Linked DNA regions of Halioglobus japonicus. The protein of the gene in region 2 interacts with the protein of the main gene of each other region in a pairwise test. Links are inferred from orthologs where the notes say so. Each region holds a gene or a part of one and is shown on either strand. Other genes may lie near its edges.

Region 1 (15,315 bases), 1.1 Mb from region 2 along the record:
CCAGAGTTCAGGCGTGTTGAGTTCTGTCAGTTACAGCAATGCCCTGGCGGTCATTCCTGTGGGGACAACGGTTGCCCCTGGTGATGAGGTCGAGGTCTTGTTGTTGGATTTGTGAGGTCTGTCGAGCTGGGGCGGTCAGGAGATGCCCAGCTCGTCCCATAGCTCGTCGACCCGGTCTTTTACGGCCTGGTCCATGGCAATCGGCTCACCCCATTCGCGGTCGGTTTCTCCTGGCCACTTGTTGGTCGCATCAAAGCCCACCTTGGAGCCAAGGCCAGCCACAGGTGACGCGAAATCCAGATAGTCGATGGGGGTGTTCTCGATGAATACGCTGTCGCGCTGCGGGTCCATGCGCGTGGTCATGGCCCAGATCACGTCTTTCCAGTCGCGGGCATTCACGTCTTCATCGGTGACGATGACAAACTTGGTGTACATGAACTGGCGCAGGAATGACCACACGCCGAGCATGATCCGTTTGGCGTGGCCGGGATATTCCTTGCGCATGGTGACGACGGCCATCCGATAGGAGCAGCCCTCGGGCGGCAGGTAGAAGTCCACGATCTCGGGAAACTGCTTCTGCAGCAGCGGCACGAAGACTTCGTTCAGGGCGACGCCGAGTACGGCCGGTTCATCGGGCGGTCTGCCAGTGTAGGTACTGTGGTATATGGGATCTTCGCGGTGCGTAATCGCCTCAACGGTAAATACCGGGAAGCGCTCGACTTCGTTATAGTAGCCGGTGTGATCGCCAAAGGGGCCCTCGTCGGCCTCTTCTCCGGGTTCCAGATAGCCTTCGAGTATGTACTCTGCGCTGGCGGGTACCTGCAGGCCGTGTTCCCTGCATAGTGGTGTGAAGCACTCTGCTAGCTCGGTTTTGGAACCCCGCAGCAGGCCGGCGAAAGCGTACTCAGACACCGGGTCAGGAATAGGCGTTACCGCTCCCAGCGTCGTGGCCGGATCTGCGCCCAGGGCAATCGCCACAGGGTAGCGTTTGCCCGGGTGCTTCAATTGCCATTCGCGATAGTCCAGAGCGCCACCGCGGTGCGAGAGCCAGCGCATGATCAGCTTGTTTTTGCCGATCAACTGCATGCGGTAAATGCCGAGATTCTGGCGTTCCTTATCGGGACCGCGGGTAATCACCAGCGGCCAGGTGACCAGCGGGCCCGCATCGCCGGGCCAGCAGGTCTGGATCGGCAGTTGATACAGATCGACTTCGTCGCCCTGCTTGGCGTGATACTGGCAGGGTGGGTTGCGGACCATCTTCGGGCCCATGTTGAGGACTTTTTTGAGTACCGGGGCCTTGTCGGCCAGGTCGCGAAAGCCTTTGGGGGGTCCGGTTGGCGTAGATAGGCCAGTAGCTCCCCGATCTCGCGCAGGGCGGTGACATTCTCTCCACCCATGCCCAGTGCCACCCGCTGCTCGGTGCCGAACAGGTTGGCCAGCACCGGTGTGTCGAACCCCTTGGGATTTTCGAACAGCAGCGCCGGACCGCCGGCCCGCAGGGTGCGGTCGGCGATTTCCGTCATCTCAAGATTAGGGTCGACCTCCGCGGTAATGCGCACCAGCTCGCCGCGCTGTTCAAGCTCGGCAATAAAGTCGCGGAGGTCTTTGTATTTCATTTCTGCTCCCCGTCATTCCCGCGCAGGCGGGAATTCACTGGCCTTTTGGACAAAGAACAAGTATTCATCGGGAATTGAACCGGCTCTTTGATTAATTGTCTGGTTCGAGATGATCTATGACTGCAGAACCCCTGGATCCCTGCCTTCGCAGGGATGACATTGCCGAGGGCAACGTCACTTGCGCTTCATGGACAGGAAGAACTCGTCGTTGGTCTTGGTGTCCTTGAGCTTGTCGATCAGGAATTCCACCGCGGGCAGATCTTCCATGCCGTGCAGCAGCTTGCGCAGGATCCACATGCGCTGCAGTTCTTCATCGCCGGTCAGCAGTTCTTCGCGGCGAGTGCCGGAAGAGCGGATGTTGATTGCGGGATACACGCGCTTTTCAGCCACCTTGCGATCCAGATGCAGTTCCATGTTACCGGTGCCCTTGAACTCCTCGTAAATCACCTCGTCCATTTTGGAGCCGGTATTGATCAGGGCGGTAGCGATGATGGACAGGCTGCCGCCTTCCTCGATGTTCCGCGCGGCGCCAAAGAAGCGCTTGGGGCGTTCCAGAGCGTGGGCGTCTACACCACCGGTAAGTACCTTGCCGGACGAGGGGATAACCGTGTTGTACGCACGTGCCAGACGGGTGATGGAGTCGAGCAGGATCACAACGTCACGCTTGTGCTCCACCAGGCGCTTGGCCTTTTCGATAACCATATCCGCCACCTGCACGTGGCGCGAGGGTGGCTCATCGAAGGTCGACGCAACGACCTCGGCACCGCGGGCACCGACAGAGCGCTGCATCTCTGTCACTTCTTCGGGACGCTCGTCGATCAGCAGTACGATGATGTAGCACTCAGGGTTGTTGCTGATAATCGCCTGGGCGATGTTCTGCATCATGATGGTTTTACCGGCCTTGGGCGGTGCTACTAACAGGCCACGCTGGCCTTTACCAATCGGGGCCACCAGGTCGATGATGCGGCCGGTGAGGTCCTCGGAGCTGCCGTTGCCCTTTTCAAGAGTCAGGCGCTCATCCGGGAACAGCGGCGTCAGGTTTTCGAACAGGATCTTGTTCTTGGATTGTTCAGGTTTACTGAAGTTAACCTCGCCAACCTTGAGCAATGCGAAGTAGCGCTCGGAATCTTTCGGCGGGCGAATCTTGCCGGAAATGGTGTCGCCGGTGCGCAAGTTGAAGCGGCGGATCTGGCTCGGCGAGACATAAATGTCGTCGGGGCCAGCCAGGTAAGAGCTGTCAGCGCTGCGCAGGAAGCCGAAGCCGTCCTGGAGAATTTCCAATACACCGTCACCGTAGATATCTTCACCGCTTTTGGCGTGTCGCTTGAGAATGGCAAAGATGATGTCCTGCTTCCGTGAGCGGGCCATGTTTTCAATGCCCATCTCCTTGGCAATATCGATGAGTTCCTGGGTGGGTTTGTTCTTCAGATCAGTAAGATTCATAAATGCGATGCAATAGAGGCGTGAAAGGAAAAAGAATTAGATACATGCGCGCGGCTGCTGCCGGCCGGGTGAAGCTAAAAAGTTGAGTAGCAGAGTTTTTATTGCTGCACAGAAGTGTGCGACAGACCAAAATGTAGCACGGGTCGGTAAGGGCGTCTATAGCTATTTTAGATCGTTTTTTAGCCGATGGCGTATTCGCTCTGACCGACGATAAGCGGGTCCATATGGAGCAAATCGTCACGCTTTTCCGGGTATTCCAGTGAGCTCAGAAAGTGTTGCAGGCAGGCGATGCGGGCGCGTTTTTTGTCTGAGGATTTCACAATCGTCCAGGGCGCGTGGGCCGTATCGGTATAAAAAAACATATCTTCTTTTGCCTGGGTATAGTCATCCCAGCGGCTTTGGGCCGCCTCGTCGATAGGAGACAGCTTCCACTGCTTCAGCGGATCCTGGCGACGTTTATTGAACCGCGCTTGCTGCTCTTCCTGGCCAACGGTCAGCCAGAACTTGAACAGGTGGATGTCGCTGCGAACCATCATGAGTTCCAGTGCAGGCGCCTGCAGCATAAATTCCTGATACTGCTCCTGAGTGCAAAAATCCATTACCCGCTCGACCCCGGCGCGGTTGTACCAGCTGCGATCAAACAGCGCGATATGACCGTTGCTGGGAAAGTGGCGGATGTAGCGCTGGAAATACCACTGGCCCTGTTCCTCGGGGGTGGGCTTGTTCAGGGCGACCACGTGGGTGTGACGCGGATTGAGATGCTCGACAAAGCGCTTGATGGTGCCACCTTTGCCGGCGGCATCGCGGCCCTCAAACAGGATAACGATTTTCTGCTCTGTGGCGATGGCCCAGCGCTGCGCCTTGAGCAATTCGATCTGCAGCAACTGGAGATGCGATTCGTAGGCCTTCTTGCGGAGTCGGTCAGCGTAGGGGTGCTGGTCGCTGGCAAAGTGGGCGATGATGTCTTTGCTGCTGAGCATCTGCTCAGCGAGGCCGGGGTGCAGCGCGTCGCGCGCTATGGCCTGGGGATTGATCGCACGGCGCGCGGGTCTGGATGAAGGCGCCGTGCGAGAGGTCATCCCGGGCTATACCACTTCCTGGATGAACTCGGTGAGCTGTGACTTGGACAGGGCACCCACTTTGGTGGCTTCAGCGTTACCGCCTTTGAAGACGATCAGCGTGGGGATGCCGCGGATGCCGAACTTGGGCGGAATTTCCGGGTTGGCGTCCACGTCCACTTTGGCAATCTTCAGCTTGCCTTCGTACTCGGCCGCGATTTCGTCCAGCACGGGCGCAATCATTTTGCAGGGACCGCACCATTCGGCCCAGAAATCCACCAGCACGGGGATATCGGAATTGAGGACTTCGGCATCAAATGATGCGTCGGTAACGTGTACGATCTGGTCTGACATTGTGTTCTCCGGTTGATCTGCGAGGCCTGGCCCCGCGTAGTTTTGACGTCGGTCATCATAGCCAGCCACCCGTAGCGGCACAAGCAGCGCATCCAGAGTTTTTCGTAATGCTCTAATTGCCCTATGTTATAAACACAGCTGGCTATACTCTTGCGATCTTTATGGGGGCGTCTTGAATAAAAAACAACTGTTGCTGGGCATTATTGTCGCGGCATTCATAGCCTGGTTCGGCCTGGATCTGGGGCAGTACCTGCAGCTGTCCTGGGTGCAGGGCAAAATGGGTGAACTGCGGAGCTGGTACGCGGCCAATCCGCTCCTCGCGGGCGCCCTATACTTCGGCCTCTATGTGGCCGTGACGGGCTTGTCGATACCCGGGGCTGCGGTCATGACCCTGGCGGGCGGCGCGCTGTTCGGCTTCTGGTACGCCTTGGTGCTGGTGTCTTTTGGCAGCAGCATCGGTGCCACCATTGCCTTCCTGATCTCCCGTACGCTACTGCGCGACTGGGTGCAGCAGCGCTTTGGGCAGCAGTTACGGCCGGTGAATGAGGGGTTTGCCAAAGACGGTGCCTTCTACCTGTTTGGCCTGCGCCTGGTGCCGCTGTTTCCGTTTTTCGTGATCAATCTTGCCATGGGCTTACTACCCATTGGCACCTGGCGTTATTACTGGGTATCGCAGCTGGGCATGTTGCCGGCCACGGCGGTCTACGTGAACGCGGGAACCCAGTTGGGGCAACTGGATTCGCTGGCCGGCATTGTGTCTGCGCCGCTGCTGATTTCCTTTGCCCTGTTGGGCGTGTTCCCACTGCTCGCGCGGCGGACGCTCAATGCACTGCAGAATCGCCGGGCGCTTGCCAAGTGGGATAAACCGAAGTCGTTCGATACCAATATGGTGGTGATTGGCGCCGGGTCCGCGGGGCTCGTCTCGGCCCTGATTGCTGCTACTGTGCGGGCGAAGGTGACCCTGGTCGAGCGCGACCGCATGGGGGCGATTGTCTGAACACCGGGTGCGTGCCCAGCAAAGCGCTGATTCGCTCGGCGCGCATGGCCCATTACGCCCAGCGCGCCAGCGAGTTTGGTCTGGTGCCGATGGACGTTCAGGTGCGCTTTGCAGACGTCATGAGCCGAGTGCGCTCGGTGATAGCGACTATCGAACCACACGACTCGGTAGAGCGTTTCACCGGTCTTGGTGTCGACTGTGTTCAGGGCGAGGCCCAGCTTGTATCTCCGTGGGAAGTGGAGGTGAACGGCGACCGCATTGCCGCGCGAAACATTGTCGTCGCCACCGGTGGCAGGCCCCGGGTGCCGGATATTCCCGGGCTTGAGGACGTGGGGTACCTGACCTCAGATACCGTCTGGGAGCTGGAACAGTTGCCCGAACGCCTGCTGGTGCTGGGCGGTGGCCCCATCGGCTGTGAGTTGGCTCAGGCCTTTGCCCGCCTCGGCGCATCAGTGAGTATCGCCACCCGCGGCTCTCGCCTGCTGCCGCGCGAGGACAGCGAGGTCTCTGACGTGGTCGAAGCTGCGTTCACCGCAGAGGGTATTTCACTTCACCTGGGCAAACAGCCCGAGGCGTTTGCGCCAGGCGTGTGCCGGCTCGAAGGCGGCGAGAGCATCGCCTTCGATGCCGTATTGCTGGCGGTGGGCCGCAGTCCCAATGTCGAGGGCCTGGGTCTCGAAGCGCTTGGCGTTGAGCTGAATCCGGCCGGTCATCTTGATGTGGATGACTTTCTGCGCACTCGAGTGCCCTCCATTTATGCTGCGGGCGATGTTGCGGGCCCCTACCTGTTTACCCATATGGCCAGCCACCAGGCCTGGTATGCCTCGGTCAATGCGTTGTTTGGGCGCTTTCGCAAATTCCGGGTCGACTACTCGGTGGTGCCCTGGGCGACGTTTATCGACCCCGAGGTTGCCCGGGTGGGCCTGAATGAGGCCGATGCTCAGGCTCAGGGTATTGCCTACGAGGTCAGCCGCTACGATCTGGATGATCTCGACCGCGCCATCGCCGACGGCGAGGCAAAAGGCTTTGTGAAAGTGCTGACCAAGCCGGGCAGTGACCGTATTCTGGGTGCCACTATCGTTGGCTATCATGCGGCTGAATTGATCAACGAGTTTGTGCTGGCGATGAAACACGGCCTGGGACTCAACAAAATTCTCGGCACTATTCATATTTATCCCACGCTGTCCGAGGGCAACAAATTCCTCGCCGGTGAGTGGCGCAAGGCGCGCAAGCCGGAGAAACTGCTCGATATCGTGGAGCGCTATCACCGCTTTAATCGCGGTGCTTAGCTGCTAAAGTAAGGTTTTTGAGCGGTAACTATTGGAGAAACAACAATGGCAAATGTAGCGGTTATTCTCGCCGGCTGTGGCGTGTACGACGGCGCCGAGATTAACGAGGCAGTGTTGACCCTGCTCAGTCTGGAGCAGCAGGGCGCGAGCTACCAGTGTTTCGCGCCCGACCGCGAGCAGTTGCATGTGATTAATCACCTCACCGGTGAAGTGGTGGAGGGAGTGACACGCAATGTGTTGGTGGAGGCGGCACGCATTGCCCGTGGCAATATCAAACCGCTGACCGAACTGAATGTGACTGACTACGATGCGCTGGTGGTTCCGGGCGGGTTTGGTGCTGCCAAGAACCTGTGTGACTTTGCGGTGGAAGGCGCGCAGATGTCAGTTCAGGAGGATTTTTTGGCCGTTGCGCGGGGATTTCACCAGGCTGACAAGCCGATCGGGCTGATCTGCATTGCGCCGGTCATGGCGGCGGCTATTTGCGGTGCAGGCACTGAGTGCACCATTGGTAATGATGCCGATACCGCGGCGGCGATTGCGGCGATGGGCGGCGTGCATCTGGATTGTCCGGTCACAGAGGCTCGTGTTGATGCCGCCAAGAAAATGGTAACGACGCCGGCCTATATGCTGGCCGGCCAGGTGTCGGAGGCGTATGCCGGCATCGCTGATTGTGTCAAAGAAGTGCTCGCCCTGGCTTGAGCTGGCAGGTTTACATTCTCGCCTGTAGTGACGGCACGCTGTATACCGGCATTGCCCGCGACCTGGAGCGGCGCCTGCGACAACACAATGGTGAGCTTGCTGGCGGGCCGAAATATACCCGGGGACGCAGGCCGGTGCGATTAGTGTGGTCAGCCGAAGCGGTTGATCGGAGCGCTGCGTCACAGCGCGAAGCGGCGATCAAACAGCTTTCCCGGGAGGAAAAACTGAGGCTCATAGCACAATGAATGGGCAGGATACTCTGGCAGGTTTGGGCTGGCAGCCCTGCTTTCAACAGCAATTGAGCCTCGATGAGTGGGAGGATGCAGTACCTGCACGGGTAGTCGCCTTTCACCGCAGCGAGATGCAGGTGGCCACCGAGGATCTCCAACTGACCGTGCCGCTGCACAAGGATATGCCAAAGATGGTGGTCGGAGATTGGGTGCTGCTGGATGCCGAGCAGCGTTTTGTGCGTCTGTTGGACAGAAAAACCCTGTTTCAGCGCCGGGCGGCGGGCACCGAAATGCGCAGTCAATTAATCGCTGCCAATGTCGATACCGCGCTGGGCAAAGACTATAAGCGCACCCAGAGCGAGGCGGGAAAATTGAAAGGGCGCGATAGCTGAATCGCCGCGCCAGACCAGCCTCCAGGCGAGCTCAGCTGGCTTCAAGTTGCTCCAGTTCTTCCTGTAGCTCCAGCCATTCCATCTCCAGTGCCTCAGCCTGTGGTTTCAGATCGGCCTCCTGCGCCAGTAGTGCAGCCAAATCGTTTTTGCGCGCCACCTCATACAGACTGGTATCCGCGAGCTTTTGCTGGATCGATTCGAGTTCGCGTTCAACCCGGGCCATGTCCTTCTCCACCGTGTCGAGTCGCTTTTTGAGAGGCCGCAGTCGCTCTCGCTGGGCGGCGGCCTGCTGGCGCTTCTCTTTGGCGCTAGGCTCATTGGCGCTACTGGCCTGGGTTGCGGGTTTGTCTTCTCGCAGCTGCTTGAGAATCCACTTCTCGTAGCCTTCCAGATCGTCCCGGTATTCCTCTACACAGCCGTCGTGAACCAGCAGCAGTTCTTCCACGGTGTTGCGCAGCATGTGGCGGTCGTGGCTCACCAGAACCAGCGCACCCTCGTAGGCCTGCAGCGCTACTTCCATAGCGTGGCGCATCTCCAGGTCCAGGTGGTTGGTGGGTTCGTCGAGCACCAGCAGGTTGGGTTTCTGCCACACGACCATGGCCAGCGCCAGACGGGCTTTTTCGCCTCCGGAGAAAGGAGCGACGGTACTGGTGGCAGCGTCGCCGCGGAAATTGAAACCGCCGAGAAAGTTGAGAATCTCCTGCTCGCGCACGTCCGGGCTGAGTCGCTGGATATGCTGGGTGGGGCTGGCCTCCATGTCGAGGGCCTCGAGCTGCTGCTGATCGAAGTAGCCAATGCGCAGGTGTTCGCCCGCGCTGCGCTCACCCGCGAGCAGCGGAAGCTCGCCGACCAGCGATTTGAGCAGAGTGGATTTACCCGCGCCGTTGCGTCCCAGCAGGCCGTAGCGGCTACCCGGGCGCAATTGCAGCTCGACCTGGTTGAGAATGCGCGTGTCACCGTAGCCCAGGCTGGCCTCGTCCAGCCGCAATAGGGGATCGCTGAACTTGTCGGGCACCGGGAAGCTGAAGTCAAAGGGTGAGTCCGCGTGGGCCGGGGCGACTGTTTGCATGCGCTCCAGTTCCTTGAGTCGGCTCTGGGCCTGCTTGGCCTTGGTCGCCTTGTAGCGGAAACGGGCGACAAACGCATCAATTTCGGCAATCCGGCGCTGCTGTTTCTCGAAGATGGCCTGTTGATTGGCCAGTCGCTCTGCGCGCTGGGCCTCGAACTGCGAGTAATTGCCCTTGTAGCTCTGCAACTGTTGTTGCTCGATATGCAGAATGCGTTCGCAGGTGGCGTCGATGAAATCGCGGTCGTGAGAAATCATCAGCAGGGTGCCCGGATACTGCTGCAGCCACTGCTGTAGCCAGATAGTGGCGTCGAGATCCAGATGGTTGGTTGGTTCGTCGAGCAATAGCAGGTCTGAAGGTGTCATCAGTGCGCGGGCGAGATTCAGCCGAATACGCCAGCCGCCGGAAAAGTCGCTGACCGGGCGCTCATAGGCCTCGTCAGCAAAGCCCAGCCCTTGCAGCAGCAGCCGCGTGTGACGCTCCGCACTGTAGCCGTCCATAGCCTCAAGTTCGCTGTGGATACGGGCCGCTGCGGTGTAGTCCTCGCGTGCCTCGCAGGCTGCCAGGCGGTCGAGCAGGTCGGCCAATTGTTGGTCGCCGCGCCAGACGTATTCGCCGGCGGGCAGGTCGGTAGCGTGCACCTCCTGAGCCATATGAGCCAGGCGAAGAGTGGACAGGCCTTCAATGTCGCCCTGGTCCTGGTGCAATTTACCCAGCAACATGGCGAACAAGCTGGATTTGCCGCTGCCATTGGCGCCGATTAATGCCAGGCGCTGGCCAGGCTGGATAGTCGCACAGGCGTCACCGAGGAGCAGTTTGCTACCCCGGCGTAATTCGATGTCTTTGAGGATGATCATAAGGCCGCGAATTCTACGCGGGTGCCCGCTTACCTGCCAGCCCACAGGGGCTGGTACTGGCTGGGGGCGGGTAGTATAGTGTTCCGCCATCGCGATCGCGGTTTTTCAATAAATAACGGAATGATTCTATGAAGAAGTATGCACTGCCTCTTGCGCTGGCCGGCGTGGTCAGCCTGCAAGCGTGTAATCAACAAGAACCCGCCGTCGAAGGTGCCGCTGCAGCTGCGCCCGCTGCGGAAGTCACCCTCGAAGGTGCTGAGTCCCGCCTGAGCTACGGCATGGCCTTTGGCCTGGGTAAGCGCATGTCCATGGACGCTATGCCCCTGGATGTCGATGCGTTTGTTGCGGGCTTCCGCGACGGTATTAGCGGTGCTGAAGGTCGCATGAGCGAAGAAGAAATCGCCGCCGAAATGCAGGCTTTCCAGGAAAAAATGATGGCCGAGCAGCAGGCTGCCCAGGCGTCACTGGCTGACGCCAACCTGGCTGCAGCGGTCGCTTTCCTTGACGAAAACAAGGCCCGTGAAGGCGTGGTAGTGACAGAGTCTGGTCTGCAGTACGAAGTGATTGAAGCCGGCGAAGGCGAGATGCCTGGTGCTGAGGACACCGTTGAAGTGCACTACACCGGTACTCTGGTGGATGGCACTGAGTTCGATTCCTCACACAAGCGTGGCGAGACGGTAACCTTTGGTGTTGGCCAGGTCATTGCCGGCTGGACTGAGGCCCTGCAGTTGATGCCTGTTGGCTCCAAGTACAAGCTGTACATTCCGCCAGAGCTTGGCTATGGCGCAGGTGGTGCAGGCCAGATGATTGGTCCCAACGCAGCGCTGGTATTTGAAGTTGAGCTGATCTCTATTCCCAGCCAGGCGGCTGCGGAGTAAACGGTTGTTCCGGCGTCAGCCTGCCTGACGCCGGTGGCTGTTGTGTAGGCCGGCAATGAGCTGGTCTTCCAGGGCGAAGCGCGCTTCCAGTGCTTCACCCAGGGCGGAGAGGTCGCGCTTCAGCTTCTTCTCCGTACCCACACCCTCCCCATATTTTTCATCGTAGGCCATGATCACCTCAGTGGTGTCAGCAATGGCCGGCATAACATTCTGAGCCAGTGAGCTGGTGCCATCGCCAAAGCTTTCGGCCTCGGCCAGCAATTCGTGAAAGACTTCGAAGTGCCCGACGGACACGTAGTCCACCAGAATCTGGCAAAGCGCTGCCTGGCGGGTGGCGACACCATCGGGGCCAAGTACGCCATCGATCGCGACCGCGATCTCTGTGTATTTGCCCAGGACTTCGCGGCGTTCTTTCAGCCATCGGGTGAGGAGTTCCTCCACTGCGGCAAATTGTACTTGGGGGTCCGGGCTGGCATTGGGCATGGCACTTATCCTTTGCATGTTCAGTGAAAGTCTGCCACAGCCACGGGGCTGTGACTACGGTGAGGTGGGTCAGTTGTCGGCGGCTAAATCGCTGCGCTGTTGGCCGGCATAGGCCAGTAGCTTGGGGTAGAAGTCCAGAAAGGCAGATTCGAGCTCGGGTCTGAGCTTTTCCAGGGCCGGGGCGGTGGCCGTCAGCGGATTGCCGCGACGCAGCCTTTCACCAACGCGGCTGGCGCTGGCCGGTACTGCATGCCAGTCGCCATAGGCGCTCAGAATGTCGTAGTCCTGCATGCGCTGTGCCATGCGCCGGGCTGGCGGGCTGAGCAGTGAGCGGTGCTCCTGCAGGCTCAGGTAAGTCATTTGGGTGAAGTCCTCGAGCCTTAAGTCTGAGTATGTCTCCCAGTGTCTTGTCAGGTAGTGGTCGAAGGCAAGATCCGTGAGAATTCCGGCAAAGCGACGCAACTCCGGCGGAAACTTTGCGCGCAGCGCCGCAAGCGTGGGGTGATGATCCGTATAGGCGTCGACAAGGCGATGCAGGCGAACGCCGCGGCGTAGCCCTGCATCAATGTCATCCGGCAATGGCCCTTTGAGGTAATCCCCTTCCAGGCCGCCGACCACGAGCGCCCGGTCAGGCCAGGCGAGGTGGAAGTGCGCCAGGTGATTCAAGGCGCTACAGGAGTTGGTACTGGGCGTAGAAGTTGCGCAGGTACTGTTCGAAGCTGATGTCGTCAGTCGCCTCAATCTCCGCCTGGCGAACCAGGGAAGCGTCGGCCTCCTGCTGCAGGCGCGCCACTGCATCTTCGTCCAGTTCCAGCTCCCGGAAGTACTGGGCCCAATGTTGACTGTACGCCATGGCGAGACGGAAGAAGGGCAGGTTCTTCTCGCGCATCTCCCGCAGCACCCGTGCCGACGGGGTGAGCTCAGGGTCCTCGACCTTAGCCTGTTGGGTGGCCATGGACTCGCTGTAGTCGACGGTCTCGTGGACGTCGTCGAGCAGGGCAGCAATTGGCTGCATCTCTTCCAGCAGGGCCTGGGCCCAGTCACTGAGGGCGCGGGGGCCGTCATCACACTCGAGCATGAGTTCAGGGTCACGGCCGCGATTGACGACGGCAGTGAGGTTCGCCGTCTGTATTCTCTGGACATTCTCATTGCAGGCATCGCTGGGGGCCAGCAGGCAGTGCAACAGGAAAATATCCATGAAGCGGATTTGTTCAGCGTCCAGGCCCAGAGGTGCGAAGGGGCTAACGTCGACGCATCGCACTTCGATGTACTGGATGCCCCCACGGCGCAGCGCTGACAGGGGCGTTTCTCCCGAGTTGGCCACACGCTTGGGGCGGATGGGGCTGTAGAATTCGTTCTCGATCTGCAGCAGGCTGTCATTCAGCTGCTGATAGTCGCCGTTCTCACCGTGGGCAATGTCGGCGTACTCCGCATGCGGAGTGGTAATGGCCGTGCGCAGCGTTTCGACGTAGTTGTCGAGCGAGTTGTAGCAAATACTGAGGCCGGACTGGGCGTTGCTGGTGTAGCCGAGATCGCCCATGCGCAGCGACGTGGCATAGGGCAGATACAGGCTGTTGCCGTCGTCGCTTTTCTCGAGGGTGTGCTCGCGCCCTTGCAGGAAGCTGGGGCAAAGGGCTGGTGATGCACCGTACAGGTACACCAATAGCCAGGCGTGGCGACGAAAATTTCGTATCAGATCAAGATAGCGCTCGGTAATGAAATGCTTGAGCTTGCCGGGGCTGCCCGTGGCTTCCCATTCCAGCTCCCAGTAGCGATGGGGCATGGAAAAGTTGTAGTGGATACCGGCAATGGTCTGCATGGCCCGACCGTAGCGATGCCCCAGCCCATAGCGATAGGCTGTTTTCATCTGGGCGACGTTGGAGCTGCCATAGCGGGCGACCGGAATGCTGTCGTCACCGCCAACCACGCAAGGCATGGACGTCGACCAGAGCAACTCCTCGTCGATATTGCGGTAGGTAAAGGCGTGGATGTCCGACAGTTGCGCAAGGCTCTGATCGATATCTGCACTAACTGGCGTAATAAATTCCAGGAGTGCTTCCGAGTAGTCGGTGGTAATCGAGCCGTGGGTCAGCGCCGAGCCCAGTGCCTGCGGATGGGGTTGTTGGGAGAGCTTGCCGGAGGTGCTGACTCTCAGGCTTTCCTTCTCAATGCCCCTGCCGATCTGGCCGAGTAGCTGCTTGCGCTCGGGTTGCGCCAGTTGAGTGACTTGCGCTTGCAAAAATGAGGACAACGGGAACTCCTTGTGCGGGGAAGAGAGCGGTGCTATCGGGTGGCGCCGATCTTCGAGTGGGCCAATTCTAGCCCTCATTGCCAGGGTAGTACAGAACCCCGCGCAAGGCTGCTTTCTCGGCTCAGGCGCCGATTTGGTCGAGATGGCGCGCCAGTAGCTGGCAGACAAAGTTGCCCTGGACCTCGCCATCCTGACCGGTCGCCAGCATGATACGCGAGAGGATAAGCGCAAAACGGGCGCCGGCGAAAATCAGGTAGTAGTCGTAGTGTTCAGCACTGAAGCCCGATGCCTGCTCCCAGCGTCTGACGGTTTCCTCGTAGGATGGCAGTCCCTCCAGCCGCGGCAATCCCAGCCCTTCGGCGAAGGCGGCATCGAGGAAGTTGTACCAGGCGATGTCCTGCACAGGGTTGCCGAGTACGGCCATTTCCCAGTCGAGCAGGGCCGCAACGCCGTCCAGGGACTCAGTGAAAATGACGTTGCCAATGCGCGCATCGCCCCAGCACAGCACCGTGGGTTCCTGCGCGGGCTGATTCGCCTGCAGCCAATTGAGCGCCCGCTGGCCAATCTCATGTTGTGCCCCCTCCAGGCCCCAGTCGTGGTAGTTCTGCCAGTACGTTAACTGTTGCTGCATTGGGGTCACGCCTGGCTGGCCAAGGTGTTCGAAGCCCAACGCTTGATAGTCGAGTTGGTGGAATTTTGCCATGGCGTCGACGGCGGCGAACCACGCGGTTTGGCGCTGCTCTTGGTTGGCTTCGTGCATGAGCCAGCCGTCCATATTGTAGGGTGGCATGTCGGGCGGAATACGTCCCGGTGTGTGGGCCATGACGTAGAATTGTACGCCCAGTACAGTGAGGTCGGTCTCCAGGCCTAGTAGTGTCGGTACGGGCACATCACTGAGCCTGCCAACGCTTTCCATCACCTGATACTGCAACGTGAGGTCGTAGTCGGGAAACACCGGGCGTTCAATTTCGGGCTGCAGGCGACCGACACAGGCCATGGTGTGCCGCTCGCCGTGTTCTTGCCACTCAATATCGAACAACAGGGTTACGTTGGACATGCCGGTGCCTTCGGGGATGTTCAGGTCGCCAATCGTAATGTCGGTGCCGCGGCGTTCACTGAACCAGGCTTCCAGTTTGCGACGGGTGCCGCCGATGTCGTCCACCAGTGGCGTGGGGCGTTCGCTGTCCATTGAGTGTCTTCCCGTTATTAACTATACGCTTGTATAGTCTAATCCCAGGCAGCGATCCTCGCCAACTACCCCCTATGGGACGGTAGGAGGCGGGCGGGCAAACTGCTAGAGTAATGGCAGTGAGTGCGCAATCAGGGATTGAAATGCGAATTGTCGAGTGGCTCAAAATCCTTTCCCAGGAGAATGGATCCGATCTCTATCTGAGTACCGGGGCGCCTCCCTGTGGAAAATTTGAAGGCCAGTTGCGGCCGATTGCCAGCGGCATTCTGCAGCCGGGTGAAATCAAGGACATCGCCTACGAGGTGATGGACGCCACTCAGCGTGAAGAGTTCGAGCGCGAGCTGGAGATGAACCTGGCGACGTCGATCCCGGGCTTTGGCCGGTTCCGGGTGAATATATTTGTGCAACGCAATGAAGTGGCCATGGTGTGTAGGAATATTGTTGCCGATATCCCCCAGTGGCAGGACCTGGGGCTGCCGGCGATTCTTCCTGAGGTTGTGATGCGCAAGCGT
Region 2 (15,793 bases):
GATCCATACCAGCGAGCACGGACTCAAGGCCCTCGCCCTCGGCAAGCGCCATGCCCACACGGTAGTTACGTGACAAAGGCGATGAACAGGTCACCACCAGATCGCCTACACCGGAAAGACCCAGGAAGGTCATTGGGTTGGCCCCCATATGCACAGCAAAACGTGACATTTCCGCGAGTGAGCGGGTGAGCAACATACCCACCGTATTTTCGCCAAACGACAGCGACGCGCCGATGCCCGCGAGAATCGCATAGACATTTTTGAGGGCGCCGCCCAGCTCCACACCGAACATGTCATGTGAGCTGAAAATCAAGAATGAGCGACAATGCAGCAGGTCATGTACAAGCCGGGTCACCTCTGGCAGCTCGCTGGCGATAACTGAACCTGATATATGCCCGGCTGCAATTTCACGAGCCAGATTCGGGCCGGACAGAACTCCGATCGGATGCCCGGGCATTTCTTCGCGCAGGACCTGGCTCATTAGCTTGAAGCCGCAAGCTTCGATACCTTTGGTCAGGCTGATAATGACCGTGTCGGGCGTCACCCGGTGCTGCAGGTCCGCCACCACCTCGCGAAACGATGCACTGGGTACCGCAACAAAGACCAGATCTACGTTCTCTACCGCCTGCTCCAGTTCCGCATAAGCCTGCAGGTGATCGCTCAGCGTATAGCCCGGAAGATATTCCGCGTTCTCACGTTCAGCGTTTATTTGTGCCGCGCGCGCGGTATTGCGCAGCCAGAGACGTACCTCGTGACCGTTCTCGGCAATCATATTGCCGATGACGGTTCCGAAACTACCACCGCCGAGAACGGCAACCCGGTACATTCGATCCATATATATCCTGTTATGCTTTTATAGGCAGCGCCGCAGTCTAACAAAAAAGCGGGCTATAAAGCCCGCTTTCCCGTGTAGCGCTGTTGCTAGCGACCCGCCAGGGCCAGTAGCAATTTATTGAGTTTGGAGACATACGCCGCAGGGTCGTCGAGTTGACCGCCCTCTGCGAGGTTCGCCTGGTCGAAGACTATGCCCGCCAGATCAGCGAAACGATCCTCGTCCTGCTCGCTATCGAGCATCTCCAGAATCGGATGCGATGGATTGACCTCCAGAATCGGCTTGGACTCGGGCACCGCCTGCCCCGCCGCTTCCATGATTCGCTTCATCTGCGCACCCATATCGAAGTCACCCACAACCAGACAGGCCGGTGAATCGGTCAGACGCGACGTGGCGCGAACCTCGGCAACCTTGTCGTCGAGCACCTTTGACAGACGCTCAACCAGGCCTTCCGCTTCCTTCTGAACCTTCTCCTGCTCGGCTTTCTCTTCCTCGGAATCCGTGGCCAGATCCAGCGCGCCGCGCGCCACATCCTGGAACGCCTTGCCGTCAAAGTCCTGCAGGTGATTCATCAGCCAATCGTCTACGCGATCAGACAGCAGCAGCACTTCAATGCCCTTCTTACGGAACACCTCCAGGTGGGGGCTGCTCTTGGCAGTATTGAAGTTCTCCGCTACCACGTAGAAGATCTTGTCCTGCCCTTCGGGCATCCGAGACACGTAATCTTCCAGAGACTGGTCCTGCGCCTCTGCGTCAGTGTGAGTGGTGGCAAAGCGCAGCAACTTGGCAATTTTTTCCTTGTTGGCAAAATCTTCCGCCGGACCTTCCTTGATCACCTGGCCAAACTCAGTCCAGAACTGGGCGTAGTCGTCGCCCTCTTTCTTGGCCAGCTTACCCAGCATATCCAGCACGCGCTTGGTCAGCGCACTGCGCATGGAATCCACCGATCCTTCCTGCTGCAAAATCTCACGCGAAACGTTTAGCGGCAGATCGTTTGAATCGATAACACCCTTCACAAAGCGCAGGTACAGCGGCAGGAACTGCTCAGCCTCATCCATGATAAAGGTGCGCTGAACATAGAGCTTGAGACCGCGCGCCATGTCGCGGTTCCACATATCAAAGGGCGCCTTCTTGGGGATGTACAACAGGCTGGTGTATTCCAGCTTGCCCTCGACCTTGTTGTGGCTCCAGGTCTGGGGCTCTTCAAAGTCGTGGGAGATGTGCTTGTAGAATTCCTTGTATTCCTCATCCGACACTTCCGCGCGGCTGCGAGTCCACAGCGCCGTCGCTTCGTTGACCGCCTCGTACTCAGGCACCTCGACAACCGTCTCTTCTTCATCTTCAGCCGCAGGCATGGCCGGCTTAAGCATCATGACCGGCACAGCGATGTGGTCTGAGTACTTCTTGATCACGCTGCGCACGCGGAAGTCCTCAGCAAACTCCTCACAGCCCTCTTTCAGGAACAGGGTAATGCTCGTGCCACGATCCGCCTTGTCACGCACTTCCACCGAGAACTCAGACTCGCCCGCGGATTCCCAGATAACGCCCGTATCGGCCGCCTCGCCCGCCTTACGGGTATGGACTGCAACTCGATCGGCCACGATGAATGCCGAGTAGAAGCCCACACCAAACTGACCAATCAGCTGCGAATCTTTCTGTTGATCACCCGTCAGGCTCTCAAGGAATGCCGCGGTGCCAGACTTGGCGATCGTTCCCAGGTGCTCAATCACCTCGTCGCGATTCATGCCAATGCCATTATCGGAAATGGTGATCGTGTTGGCGTCCTTATCGACATCGACCTGCACCTGATAGTCGCCCTGCCCTTCAAGCAGGCCGCCATCGGACAGCGCGGCGAAACGCAGCTTGTCGATCGCATCAGAGGCATTGGAAATCAGCTCCCGCAGGAAGATTTCCTTGTTGGAGTACAGGGAGTGAATCATCAGGTGAAGCAGTTGCTTCGCCTCGGTCTGGAAGCCCAGAGTTTCCTTATTGGCGTCGGCAGTCATTACGTTTCCTCGAGTGCTAACTGACTAAAAAAAATGCTCCCCTCAGATATGGGGCAAAAACAATCAAATTCAACCCACTCGAGAGAGATATCTGCCAGGCTGGTGTACCTGGCGGGGATGTGCGAACCCATGGATAGCGCAGCCCAAGCCTGTCATGGATGACGCCGTTTGGCGGTCCCCGTCAGGTACCCCAGCCGGGCAGAGATCGGTATAGATGCGAACCCAACCCATATTGATTTCAAGTGCTTCCAACAGAGATTGCTGTGCGGCCGGAGGGGTATTCCTGGGATGTGCGGAGCCATGGATGGCGGAGCCGCAAGCCTGCCACGGAAGGCGCTTTTGGCGGTCCCAGGAATACCCCTCCGGCCGCACAGTAATCGGTATAGATGCGCCGAAACCAAAAAAAAAGGGCCCATCTATCAGATGAGCCCTCTTCCTCACTGGATCCCGGCCTCCGCCGGGATGACAGGGGTAGCAGCAATTACCAGCCGGTAATCTCCGCCAGCGCCTTGCCGATGTCCGCCAGAGAGCGAACAGTCTTCACACCAGCGTCTTCCAGAGCCGCAAACTTCTCGTCTGCAGTGCCCTTGCCGCCAGAGATGATCGCGCCCGCGTGCCCCATACGCTTGCCTTTCGGTGCAGTAACACCGGCAATGTAGGATACGACCGGCTTGGTGACGTTAGCCTTGATGTAGGCTGCCGCTTCCTCTTCCGCAGTCCCGCCGATTTCACCGATCATCACGATTGCTTCAGTCGCAGGATCGTTCTGGAACATCTCCAGGATGTCGATGAAGTTGGAGCCAGGGATCGGGTCGCCGCCGATGCCGACACAGGTAGACTGGCCGTAGCCCGCGTCTGTGGTCTGCTTGACCGCTTCGTAGGTCAGGGTACCGGAGCGAGACACAATGCCTACCTTGCCCGGCAGGTGAATGTGACCCGGCATGATGCCGATTTTGCACTCTCCCGGTGTGATAACGCCCGGGCAGTTGGGGCCGATCAAGCGTACGCCCAGCTCGTCACATTTTACTTTCGCATCGAGCATATCCAGCGTGGGAATGCCTTCGGTAATGCATACGATCAGCTTGATGCCGCCGTTGGCCGCTTCAAGGATGGAGTCCTTACAGAACGGTGCAGGCACGTAGATAACGGACGCTTCTGCGCCTGTGGCTTCTACCGCCTCGGCAACCGTGTTGAATACCGGCAGGCCCAGGTGTTCCTGACCGCCCTTACCGGGGGTCACACCGCCAACCATTTTAGTACCGTACTCAATCGCCTGCTCAGAGTGGAAAGTACCCTGGGAGCCAGTGAAGCCCTGACAGATAACCTTGGTATCCTTGTTAATCAGAACGCTCATTATGCCGCTCCTCCTGCTGCTTTAACTGCCTGCTGAGCAGCGTCAGTGAGGCTCTCTGCAGCGATGATGTTCAGACCGGACTCAGCCAGTACTTTCTTGCCCAGTTCGGCGTTGTTGCCTTCCAGACGCACAACGACGGGCACTTCCACGCCCACTTCTTCGACCGCGCCGATCACGCCTTCTGCGATCAGGTCACAGCGTACGATACCGCCGAAGATGTTGATCAGTACCGCTTTTACGTTGTCGTCAGACAGAATGATCTTGAACGCCTCGGAAACACGTTCCTTGGTAGCGCCGCCACCCACGTCCAGGAAGTTGGCCGGGAAACCACCGTGCAGTGCAACGATGTCCATGGTGCCCATGGCCAGACCAGCACCGTTGACCATGCAGCCGATGTTGCCGTCCAGGGCCACATAGTTCAGTTCCCACTGGGCAGCGTGCGCTTCGCGCTCGTCTTCCTGTGAGGGATCGTGCATTTCACGCAGATCCGCCTGACGGTACAGGGCATTGCTGTCGACGCCGATCTTGGCGTCCAGGCAGTGCAGGCTGCCTTCATCGGTGATCACCAGCGGGTTGATCTCGATCAGCGCCAGGTCCTTGTCGATGAACATCTGGGCCAGGCCCATGAAGATTTTAACGAACTGCTTGATCTGAACACCGGTCAGGCCGAGCTTGAACGCCAGGTCACGGCCCTGGTAGGGCTGCGGACCCGCGAGAGGATCGATGGTCGCCTTGAGGATTTTCTCGGGAGTTTCCTCGGCTACCTTCTCGATTTCAACACCGCCTTCGGTAGACGCCATGAACACGATACGACGTGTGGAGCGATCCACCACTGCACCGAGGTACAGTTCTTCGGCAATGTCAGTGCAGGATTCCACCAGGATCTTGCTTACCGGCTGACCATTTTCGTCAGTCTGGTAGGTCACCAGGTTTTTGCCGAGCCAGTTGGAGGCGAATTCCCTGATCTCATCCTTGGACTTGACCAACTTTACGCCGCCGGCCTTGCCGCGACCACCTGCGTGTACCTGGGCTTTAACCACCCACATATCACCGCCAATCAGATCCGCCGCTTCTGCCGCATCCTCAGGGGAGTCTACTGCGTACCCCTTGGATACCGGCAGTCCGTATTCGGCAAACAGTTGCTTGCCCTGATACTCATGAAGATTCATGTGCTGTCCTGCTTTTCTCTAAATAGCTATTGCTGCTTAATTAACGGGCCCAATGAGTTTCCCCATCAAGCCCCCTGTTTACCTGTGCACGCCGGCGATTGGTCTTATTGTTACGTGCGCGGGCGAATTCTACTTGCGTTTCTTCCTGTTGGCGATATGAATCGCCCCACCATCCACAGCCAGTGCAGCTTCGTGTACCGCCTCTGACAGGGTCGGGTGACCAAACACCGTCAGCGCCAGATCTTCTGCGCTGGAGCCGAATTCCATGGCGATGACCACCTGCTGGACCAGATCAGCCGCTGAAGGGCCGACAATATGGCAACCCAGGATGCGGTCGGTCTCTTCGTGGGCCAGGAGCTTGACCAGACCATCGGAGTCGTTGGAGGCCAGTGCGCGACCATTGGCCACGAACGGGAAAGTGCCCGCCTTGTAAGGTACACCTTCGGCCTTGAGTTCCTGCTCGGTCTTACCGACGGCAGCAACCTCAGGGTGGGTGTAAATCACCGACGGAATGCAATCGTAGTTCATCTGGGCTGGCTTGCCGTGAATACGCTCGGCGACCATGATGCCCTCTTCCGATCCCTTGTGCGCCAGCATCGGGCCGCGCACGACATCGCCTACCGCGTAGACGTTGGGGGCTTCTGTCTCACAGAAGTCGTTGACGAAAATAAAGCCACGCTCATCGAGTGTAATGCCGGAATCGGAGCTGAACAGCTCTTCTGAACGCGGGCGACGACCGACTGCGACAATAAGCTTGTCGAATGTTTCGCTGTGCTCACCATCGGCAGTGCTGTATGACACGACCACTTCTTTGCCCTTGACCTCGGTGCCGGTCACTCGCGCACCCAGGCGGATATCCAGGCCCTGCTTCTTGAAAATCTTGGCCGTTTCCTTGGAAATCTGCTGGTCCATCATGGGCAGGAAATCGTCCAGCGCTTCCAGCACCACAACCTCGGCGCCGAGACGGCCCCAGACCGAGCCCAGCTCCAGGCCGATCACACCGGCGCCGATGACACCGAGGCGCTTGGGTACTTCGGAGAATTCCAGAGCACCGGTAGAATCTACGATGACGTCACCGTCCACCGGCGCAGAGGGGATGTTGATGGGCAGTGAACCGGCCGCGATGATCACATTGCTCGCTTCTACGACCTGGACGTTACCGTCCTTGTCCGTCACCTCAACCTTGGTACCGGCGAGCAGCTTGCCGGTGCCCTGCAGGGTGGTAACGCCATTGTGCTTAAACAGGCCGGCCACACCGCCGGTCAGCTGGCCGACGATCTTTTCCTTACGCGCCAGCATGGCGGGCACGTCGATCGCCGTTTCACCCACGGAAATGCCGTGCAGGCCAAAGTCAGCTTTTGCTTCGTGGAACTTGTGGCTGGAGTCCAGCAGTGCCTTGGAGGGGATACAGCCGACGTTCAGGCAGGTTCCGCCCAGCTTGATCTTGCCTTTGTCATCGAGCCACTGCTCGACACAGGCGGTGGACATCCCCAGTTGCGCCGCCTTGATTGCAGCCACATAGCCTGCGGGGCCAGCGCCAATTACCACTACATCGAATTTCTCAGACATTTGTTTTCTCGTATCAAGTCCAGGTCAGGCCCGCCGCAGCGGGGCCATTTAAACATTAGAATTACAGTTGCAGCAGGATACGCGCAGGATCTTCAATCAAATCCTTGATCGCCACCAGGAACTGTACCGCTGTCTTGCCGTCGATCAGACGATGATCGTAAGACAGTGCCAGATACATCATGGGCAGAATCACCACTTCGCCATTAACTGCCATGGGGCGCTCCTGGATCTTGTGCATACCCAGAATGCCGGTCTGCGGCGGATTGAGAATAGGCGTCGACATCAATGAGCCGAACACGCCACCGTTAGTCACGGTGAAGGTGCCACCGGTCATATCTTCAATCGTCAGCTTGTTGTCGCGTGCGCGCAGTCCAAGATCCTTGACCGCTGCTTCCACGTCAGCCACGCTCATAAAGTCAGCGTCTCGCAGCACCGGTACCACCAGGCCACCCTCGGTGGATACCGCTACACCGATATCCTGGTAGCCGTGATAAACAATGTCGTTACCGTCAATCGACGCATTGACCTCGGGGTATCGCTTCAGCGCCTCACAGGCGGCCTTCACAAACATGCCCATAAAGCCAAGGCGCGTACCGTTATGGGTCTTTTCGAACTGCTCTTTGTACTTACTGCGCAGAGCCATCATCGGCGCCATGTTCACCTCGTTAAAGGTGGTCAGCATGGCGGTTTCTTGAGTGGCATTGAGCAGGCGCTCGGCAATCTTGGCGCGCATGCGGGTCATCGGCACGCGCTTCTCGATCCGCTCGCCAGTGGGCGCAACAGGCGTGGCGGGTACTGCGGCAGGCGCAGGAGCAGCGGCCGGGGCAGGCGCACTGGCAGCAGCGGCATCGCCACTTTTTATGTACATCAGAATATCTTCTTTGGTAATACGGCCGTTCTTGCCGGTACCAGTTATGCGGGAGATATCGAGCTTGTGCTCTTCAACCAGCTGCCTCGCAGCCGGGCCCAGCAGCGCAGCGAGGTCTTCGACAGCTTCCGCCGGCGTGGCAGCTTCGGCAGGTGCGTCGCTCGCGGCGGCCGCAGGCGCGGACGCGGCAGCACCCTGCTCCAGGCTCGCCAGCAATTGCTCAGACTCGATGGTATCGCCTTCCTGAGCGTGGATCTTGGTAATGACACCGTCCTCCGGTGCTACCACCTCCATGACTACCTTGTCTGTCTCGATCTCGACAATCAGCTCGTCGCGAGAAACAGCCTCACCCTCCTGCTTGTGCCAGGCGGCTACTTCGCCGTCTGCTACGGATTCGGGAAAGGCCGGTGCCTTGATTTCAATCGCCATCTCTTTTCCTTCGCGCTTAGTGTTCCCAGGGCGTCTCGGGCGCCAGGGCTTTGTTGATAAATGCTTCCAATTGTTCCAGGTGCAGGGCCATGTAACCCGCCGCCGGTGACGCTGAACTGTCGCGACCGACGTAGTGCAGGTACACGTCTTGCTTGTGCTTGAACATGGCTCGGCGCATGTGGTGCTGGCTGGAGTACCAGGCGCCCTGGTTCATGGGCTCTTCCTGACACCAGACCGCGTCCTTGATGTTCGGGTACTGCGCCAGTACTTCTACCAGGTCCTGCTCAGGGAACGGGTACAGTTGCTCAATGCGGATGATCGCAATATTGTCGATTTCGCGCTCGCGACGCGCTGCGCGCAGGTCGTAGTAAACCTTGCCGCTGCACATAATCACGCGCTCTACCTTGGATTTGTCCAGATCATCGGTCTCGTCCAGCACGTTATGGAAGTAGCCCTCGGCCAGATCTTCCAGGGTGGATATCGCTTCCTTGTGCCGCAGGAGGCTCTTCGGCGACATGACGATGAGCGGCTTGCGCAGCGGGCGGATGGCCTGGCGGCGCAGCATATGGAATACCTGGGCTGGCGTACTGGGCACACACACCTGAATATTGTGTTCCGCACACAGCTGCAGGAATCGCTCAAGACGCGCCGACGAATGCTCGGGGCCCTGCCCTTCATAGCCGTGAGGCAGCAGCATGGTCAGGCCGCACAGGCGCTGCCATTTGTGTTCGCCAGAGGTAATGAACTGGTCAATTACTACCTGGGCGCCGTTGGCGAAGTCACCAAACTGCGCCTCCCAAATGACCAGGCCCTTGGGCATGGTGGTGGCATAGCCATATTCGAAAGCCAGCACCGCCTCTTCAGACAGCAGTGAATCGTGAATTACAAAAGGCGCTTGGGATTCATCGATATGCTGCAGCGGCACGTGGCAGCTTTCATCCTTCTGATTGTGCAGCACTGCGTGGCGGTGCGAGAACGTGCCGCGACCCACATCCTGGCCCGTCAAGCGAACCGGATAGCCGTCTTCGAGCAGCGTTGCATAGGCCATGGTTTCCGCAAAACCCCAGTTAACAGGCGCTGCGCCGGCGGCCATCTTGCGCCGGTCTTCAATAATCTTGTTGACGGTGCGCTGCAGCGGAAAATTCTCCGGCGCTGCGTTGATCTCCTGACCCAGGGTCTGCAGACGCTGCATATCCACTGTAGTATCTGCCTCATCGGTCCAGGTGTGGCCGATATAAGGCGACCAGTCGACAAACAGGGTCTTGTTAGGCTCTGACACCAGGCTACTGACCAGTGGCTCGCCCCGGTCGAGTGAATCGCGGAAGCCGTTGACGAGATAATCGTCTTCTTCCTTGCTCAAAACACCCTGGCCAATCAATTTGGCGGCATACAGGTCGCGAGTGGTCTTGTGCTTGCGAATGGTCTGGTACATGAGCGGCTGGGTCACCGAGGGCTCATCCGCTTCGTTGTGACCGCGACGGCGGTAACAGATAAGATCGATGACGACGTCCTTCTGGAACTCGGTGCGATAATCCACCGCCATCTGGGTGACAAACAGCACCGCCTCGGGGTCGTCCGCGTTAACGTGGAAAATCGGCGCCTGAACCATCTTCGCTACGTCGGTGCAGTACTCAGTAGAGCGTGCATCTTCGCGACGGTTGGTGGTAAAGCCCACCTGGTTGTTCAGGACGATATGAATCGTGCCACCGGTCTTGTAAGCGCGGGTCTGGGACATCTGGAAGGTTTCCATGACCACACCCTGGCCGGCGAATGCAGCGTCGCCGTGAATCACAATCGGCACGACCTTGTCGCCGTCGGTATCGTTGCGACGCTCCTGGCGTGCTCGCACACTGCCCTCCACTACCGGAGATACAATCTCCAGATGTGAGGGGTTAAAGGCCAGGGCCAGGTGCACCTCGCCGCCAGGGGTCATCACGTTGGAGGAGAAACCCTGGTGGTACTTCACGTCGCCAGAGCTCTCGTACTCGGCTTTACCTTCGAATTCGTCAAACAGGTCTGCCGGGTTCTTACCAAAGGTGTTTACGAGTACATTCAGGCGCCCGCGGTGGGCCATGCCGATCACAATTTCCTGCACACCGTAGCTGCCGGAGCGCTGGATCATCTCGGCCAGCATGGGAATCAGGCTCTCGCCGCCTTCCAAGCCAAAGCGCTTGGTGCCGGGATATTTCGACCCCAGGGACTTCTCCAGGCCCTCTGCCTTGATCAGGCGACGCAGCAGCGTGAGCTGAACCTCGGCGCCAAAATCAGGTGCGCTGCGCACTGACTCCATGCGGGTCATAATCCAGTGGCGCTCATCGGTGTTAACGATGTGCATAAACTCAGCACCGATGGACTTACAGTAGGTGCGTTCAAGGACATCGTGGATTTCACCGAGAGTGGCATCCGCTTTGCCGATGTGCAGGCTGCCGGTCTGGAAGACCGTATCGAAGTCGGCTTCAGACAGCTCGTGGAAGGACAGCTCGAGGTCGCGCACATGTTCGCGTTCCGCAATACCCAGTGGGTCGAGGTCCGCCTTCTGGTGACCGCGCTGACGGTAGGCGGAAATCAGCTGCACCACGCGAACCTGCTTGCGCTCGTATTCGGTGGCCTGGGAATCGTGCTGCACGGTGGCTTCGGTGCGTACACGCATCTTGCTGATCTGGGCAAAACGATCGCGCACGACTGAGTGGGGTATGTCCTCAATCTGGGTGTGATCGGATTCCACCCGGGGCAACTTGTCAAAATATTCGCGCCACTGTTCAGGCACGCCGTTCGGGTCCTTGAGATAGGACTCGTACAGGTCTTCTACATAGGTGGCATTGCCACCAGCAATATGAGAACTCCGCCATAGGAGTTCCATTGAGCTCTCTTGCATTTCAGCCCTTCCGGAGAGGAGGTTAATGCCCGTCATTGGGCAGATATATCCAGAGTTTAGCAGTGACTGGCCATGGTCGCCGATAAGACCAAGGTCTAGCCCCCTAAAAAAGTGTGCCGCTGCATCGGCAGCGGCGAACTAAAACACAAATGGCTCTCTATTACAGTGACTTATGCCACAAAGGCGATCACTGAATGGCGCGATATCAGGATGCGCGGTTGCGAGAGAGCAGCATGTGCTTGATGTGCCCGATGGCGCGGGTCGGATTGAGACCCTTGGGGCACACGTTTACGCAGTTCTGAATGCCGTGACAACGGAATACGCTGAACGGGTCGTCCAGGTTGGCCAGGCGATCACGGGTAGCGGTATCGCGGCTGTCCGCCAGGAAGCGATAAGCCTGCAGCAGGCCGGAGGGGCCCACAAACTTGTCGGGGTTCCACCAGAATGAGGGGCAGGAGGTAGAACAACAGGCGCACAAAATACACTCGTACAGACCGTCGAGCTTTTCGCGCTCTTCGGGTGACTGCAGGCGCTCAATGCCCGGGGCTTCAGATTCATTCAGCAGGTAGGGCTGAACCTTCTCGTACTGGCTGTAGAACAGCGCCATATCGACCACCAGGTCACGAACCACCGGCAGGCCGGGCAGCGGGCGAATAACAAGCTTATTGTTCTTCACAGTCTCAGATAGCGGCGTGATGCACGCCAGACCATTCTTGCCATTCATGTTGAGGCCGTCAGAGCCACAAACACCTTCACGACAGGAGCGGCGGTAGGCAACCGTCGTATCCTGGGACTTAATCAGTTCCAGTACGTCGAGCACCATCAGGTCTTTACCAGCGGTGTCTACCAGGAACTCCTCCATTTTTGGCTCAGAGTCGGCTTCTGGGTTATAGCGGTAGATACTTACATTCAACATCGATCAAAACTCCTAGTAAGTCCGTGCCTTGGGCGGGAATGCTTCAACGGTCTCGGGTTCAAAGTTCACATCACGCTTACCCACGCGCTTCTCGCCGGGGTAGTACATGGAGTGACACAGCCAGTTCTCATCATCGCGCTCCTGGAAGTCGTCGCGAGCATGCGCTCCGCGGCTCTCCTTGCGCCCCTCAGCAGTAATCGCGGTCGCTTCTGCTACTTCAAACAGGTTGTGCAGCTCCAGGGCTTCGATGCGGGCCGTGTTATAGGCCTGGCTCTTGTCCTCGAGGTGAATATTTTCGATGCGGCCGCGCAGGTCAGCCAGCTTCTCAATGCCTTCAGCCATGAATTCACCGTTGCGGAACACGCCGAAGTGGTTCTGCATGGTGTTTTGCAATTCTTTGCGAAGGTCGGCGACCTTCTCGCCACCGGTGGAATTGTTCAGCTTATCGAGGCGGGACATGGCCTGCTCAATATCGGTCTCGGAGGCGTCGCTCATCTCAATGCCGTCTTTGAGGGCATTCTCGATAAACAGGCCAGAGGCGCGGCCAAACACCACCAGGTCCAGCAGCGAGTTGCCGCCAAGACGGTTGGCACCATGTACTGATACACAGGCCACTTCGCCACAGGCGTAGAGGCCTGGAATGATCACATCGTTGCCGTTGGCGTCCTGGGTCAGGGCCTGGCCGTGAACATTGGTCGGGATCCCGCCCATCATATAGTGACAGGTGGGTACCACGGGTACGGGCTCTTTCACCGGGTCTGCGTGGGCAAAGGTGCGCGACAGCTCACAGATACCGGGCAGACGCGACTCAAGCACATCTTCGCCGAGGTGATCGAGCTTGAGGAACACGTGATCACCCTCGGGCCACAACCGCGGCCTTCAATAATTTCCATGACCATGGAGCGGGCCACTACATCGCGGCCGGCCAGGTCTTTGGCATTCGGGGCATAACGCTCCATAAAGCGCTCGCCGTCTTTATTCACCAGGTATCCACCTTCACCGCGACAGCCTTCGGTGACCAGCACACCCGCGCCGGCAATACCGGTGGGGTGGAACTGCCACATTTCGATATCCTGCACGGGATAACCGGCGCGCAGGGCCATACCAATACCGTCACCGGTATTAATGTGGGCGTTAGTGGTAGAGGCGTAGATACGGCCGGCACCACCAGTAGCGAAGACGGTCGCCTTGGATTTCACGTAGACGGTTTCGCCGGTTTCCATGCAGATAGCGATGACACCCACCACTGCACCGTCCTGGTTCTTTACCAGATCGGTGGCGTACCACTCGTTAAAGAACACGGTATTGTTCTTCATGTTGCCCTGGTAAAGGGTGTGCAACAGTGCGTGACCGGTGCGGTCGGCCGCAGCACAGGTGCGGGCAGCCTGACCGCCCTCACCGAAATTCTTTGACTGGCCACCGAAAGGGCGCTGGTAAATACGGCCTTCCTCGGTGCGTGAGAACGGCAGCCCCATGTGCTCAAGCTCAAAAATGGCCTCGGGGCCAACGGAGCACATGTACTCGATAGCGTCCTGGTCACCGATATAGTCGGAGCCCTTAACAGTGTCATACATATGCCAGCGCCAATCGTCATTGGGGTCAGACGAGGCGATGGAACAGGTAATGCCGCCCTGGGCGGACACCGTGTGAGAGCGAGTGGGAAATACTTTGGAGATCACCGCAGTCTTATAGCCAGACTGGGCAAGTTGCAGAGCAGCGCGCATACCAGCGCCGCCGCCGCCGACGATAACGCCGTCAAAAGAGATTGTGCGAATTCCGGACATAGTGTTTAACCCTTGAGGATCTGGGTCCCCTGAACGGGGTGAGCAGCGCCATAGACGCGAAGTAAAAAGGACGGTTGCGCGGAGGAGATAGCAATCCGCTGGCTACCGGTGTCCAGACTAACAGGACGATTGTCTTTCACATTGAATACCATTGTTGCGCCACAAGACGATTAATGTGTACGGCGTGAAGCCCGCTTTGGACGCCCACCCGGACGGTCGGCAAGTCCAAAACGCGCGAAATTATAAGGACTTAGGGCGCCAATTACAAACCCGGCGCCCCCCCGGGGGCAATTTCACGATTTACGCCTATCTGCGTCGATCATCGAAAAACCTGTTTGCCGATTTTACGCCCAAACTGCGCACACGATAGGCGACATTAGTCCTTGATTGATTGACAAAAAGTGCTGAATCACTATAGTGGGCCACCCTACTGATATCTCACTGCAGGACCCCCTTATGAGTGACAAAAAAGCCACCCTCACGATCGATGGAATGGACGAGGCAGTCGAGCTGCCCATCTACTCCGGAACCATCGGTCCGGACGTTGTGGACGTTGGCAGCCTCACTGGCAAAGGCATGTTCACCTATGATCCTGGCTTCGTATCAACCGCTTCCTGTGAATCCCAGATCACCTACATCGACGGCGGCAAGGGCGTTCTGCTGCACCGCGGCTACCCCATCGAGCAGCTGGCCGAGCACTCAGACTACCTCGAGACCTGCTACCTGCTGCTGTACGGAGAGCTCCCCACTAAGGAACAGAAGGATAAGTTTGTCAGCACCGTCACCAACCACACCATGGTGCACGAGCAGCTGGCTCACTTCTTCAACGGCTTCCGTCGCGACTCCCACCCCATGGCCATTATGTGTGGTGTTGTCGGCGCCCTGTCCGCCTTTTATCACGACTCACTGGATATTTCCGATGAGCAGCACCGCCAGGTGGCGGCGTTTCGCCTGATCGCCAAGATGCCTACCCTGGCCGCCATGAGCTACAAGTTCTCCATCGGCCAGCCGTTCATGTACCCCGATAACAGCATGGGTTACGCAGAGAACTTTCTGCACATGATGTTTGGCGTACCCTGTGAAAAGAGCAACATCAGCCCGGTACTGGCCGATGCCATGGATAAGATATTCCTGCTCCACGCCGACCATGAACAGAATGCGTCCACCTCCACTGTACGTCTGGCCGGCTCCTCCGGCGCCAACCCTTTCGCCTGTATCGCTGCAGGTATTGCTGCGCTGTGGGGCCCCTCTCACGGCGGCGCCAACGAAGCGGTACTGGATATGCTGCAGGAAATCGGCGATGTCTCGCGAATCGACGAGTTCGTGGCTCGCGCCAAAGACAAGAACGATCCTTTCCGCCTGATGGGCTTTGGTCACCGCGTGTACAAGAACTTCGACCCGCGCGCCAAGGTAATGAAAAAAGCCGCCGACGAAGTGCTGGCGGAACTGGGCCTGGAAAACGATCCGCTGCTGGCTATCGCCAAGCGCCTGGAAGAAATTGCCCTGGAAGACGAGTACTTCATTGAGAAGAAGCTCTATCCCAACGTCGACTTCTACTCCGGCATCATCCTCAAGGCCATCGGCATTCCCACCAGCATGTTTACCGTGATCTTTGCTGTCGGCCGCACCATTGGCTGGATTGCCCACTGGCACGAGATGATCAGCGGCAGCTACCGCATCGGTCGCCCCCGCCAGCTGTACACCGGCCACGACAAGCGCGACTTCGTACCCCTCGAGGACCGCTAAGGCATGTGGGAGCGAGCGCCACAGCAAATCGCTCCCACAATTACCAAACAAGAAAGCCGCACTGCGGCTTTTTTTGTGAGTAGAATACGCAATCAATAATTTTTGGACCTGAAGCATGACCGATATTGTCATCAGCGGCACCGGCCTCTACACCCCGCAAGAATCCATTAGCAATGACGAACTCGTTGCTTCCTTTAATGCCTATGTTGAGGCCTATAACGCCGCCCACGCCGCCGCCATTGAAG

The links.
Region 1: the proteins of BST95_RS11865 (region 2) and BST95_RS06495 interact in binary tests that used the Escherichia coli proteins (3 or more experiments, as listed by UniProt). The link is inferred for Halioglobus japonicus from one-to-one orthologs.

Annotation. Positions count from the first base shown.
Region 1 is NZ_CP019450.1:1,351,014-1,366,328, forward strand. What follows is about bases 7,557-10,504. They hold BST95_RS06495 (ABC-F family ATP-binding cassette domain-containing protein), read right to left. Parts: upstream 10,003-10,504; coding sequence 8,110-10,002; downstream 7,557-8,109. Other genes in these bases: BST95_RS06485 (GIY-YIG nuclease family protein), read left to right, coding at 7,557-7,701; BST95_RS06490 (ribosome small subunit-dependent GTPase A), read left to right, coding at 7,698-8,078; BST95_RS06500 (BamJ family beta-barrel-assembly machinery protein), read left to right, coding at 10,131-10,504. In the rest of the region: BST95_RS06450 (molybdopterin molybdotransferase MoeA), read left to right, coding at 1-115; transcription termination factor Rho, read right to left, coding at 1,791-3,059; ppk2 (polyphosphate kinase 2), read right to left, coding at 3,239-4,138; thioredoxin TrxA, read right to left, coding at 4,145-4,471; BST95_RS20370 (TVP38/TMEM64 family protein), read left to right, coding at 4,644-5,468; BST95_RS20375 (dihydrolipoyl dehydrogenase family protein), read left to right, coding at 5,480-6,757; isoprenoid biosynthesis glyoxalase ElbB, read left to right, coding at 6,803-7,456; more of BST95_RS06485, read left to right, coding at 7,453-7,556; more of BST95_RS06500, read left to right, coding at 10,505-10,880; BST95_RS06505 (Rsd/AlgQ family anti-sigma factor), read right to left, coding at 10,896-11,363; BST95_RS06510 (acyl carrier protein phosphodiesterase), read right to left, coding at 11,433-12,029; gshA (glutamate--cysteine ligase), read right to left, coding at 12,034-13,614; BST95_RS06520 (phosphotransferase family protein), read right to left, coding at 13,736-14,803; BST95_RS06525 (PilT/PilU family type 4a pilus ATPase), read left to right, coding at 14,923-15,315. UniProt on the Escherichia coli protein: Genetic data indicate it may be involved in ribosome assembly or function.
Region 2 is NZ_CP019450.1:2,500,252-2,516,044, reverse strand. What follows is about bases 8,044-11,469. They hold BST95_RS11865 (2-oxoglutarate dehydrogenase E1 component), read right to left. Parts: upstream 11,088-11,469; coding sequence 8,244-11,087; downstream 8,044-8,243. Other genes in these bases: BST95_RS11860 (succinate dehydrogenase iron-sulfur subunit), read right to left, coding at 11,308-11,469; odhB (2-oxoglutarate dehydrogenase complex dihydrolipoyllysine-residue succinyltransferase), read right to left, coding at 8,044-8,227. Outside these bases: BST95_RS11895 (NAD(P)H-dependent glycerol-3-phosphate dehydrogenase), read right to left, coding at 1-835; molecular chaperone HtpG, read right to left, coding at 922-2,838; sucD (succinate--CoA ligase subunit alpha), read right to left, coding at 3,320-4,192; sucC (ADP-forming succinate--CoA ligase subunit beta), read right to left, coding at 4,192-5,361; lpdA (dihydrolipoyl dehydrogenase), read right to left, coding at 5,491-6,930; more of odhB, read right to left, coding at 6,992-8,043; more of BST95_RS11860, read right to left, coding at 11,470-12,018; gltA (citrate synthase), read left to right, coding at 14,259-15,548; BST95_RS11845 (beta-ketoacyl-ACP synthase III), read left to right, coding at 15,664-15,793. UniProt on the Escherichia coli protein: E1 component of the 2-oxoglutarate dehydrogenase (OGDH) complex which catalyzes the decarboxylation of 2-oxoglutarate, the first step in the conversion of 2-oxoglutarate to succinyl-CoA and CO(2).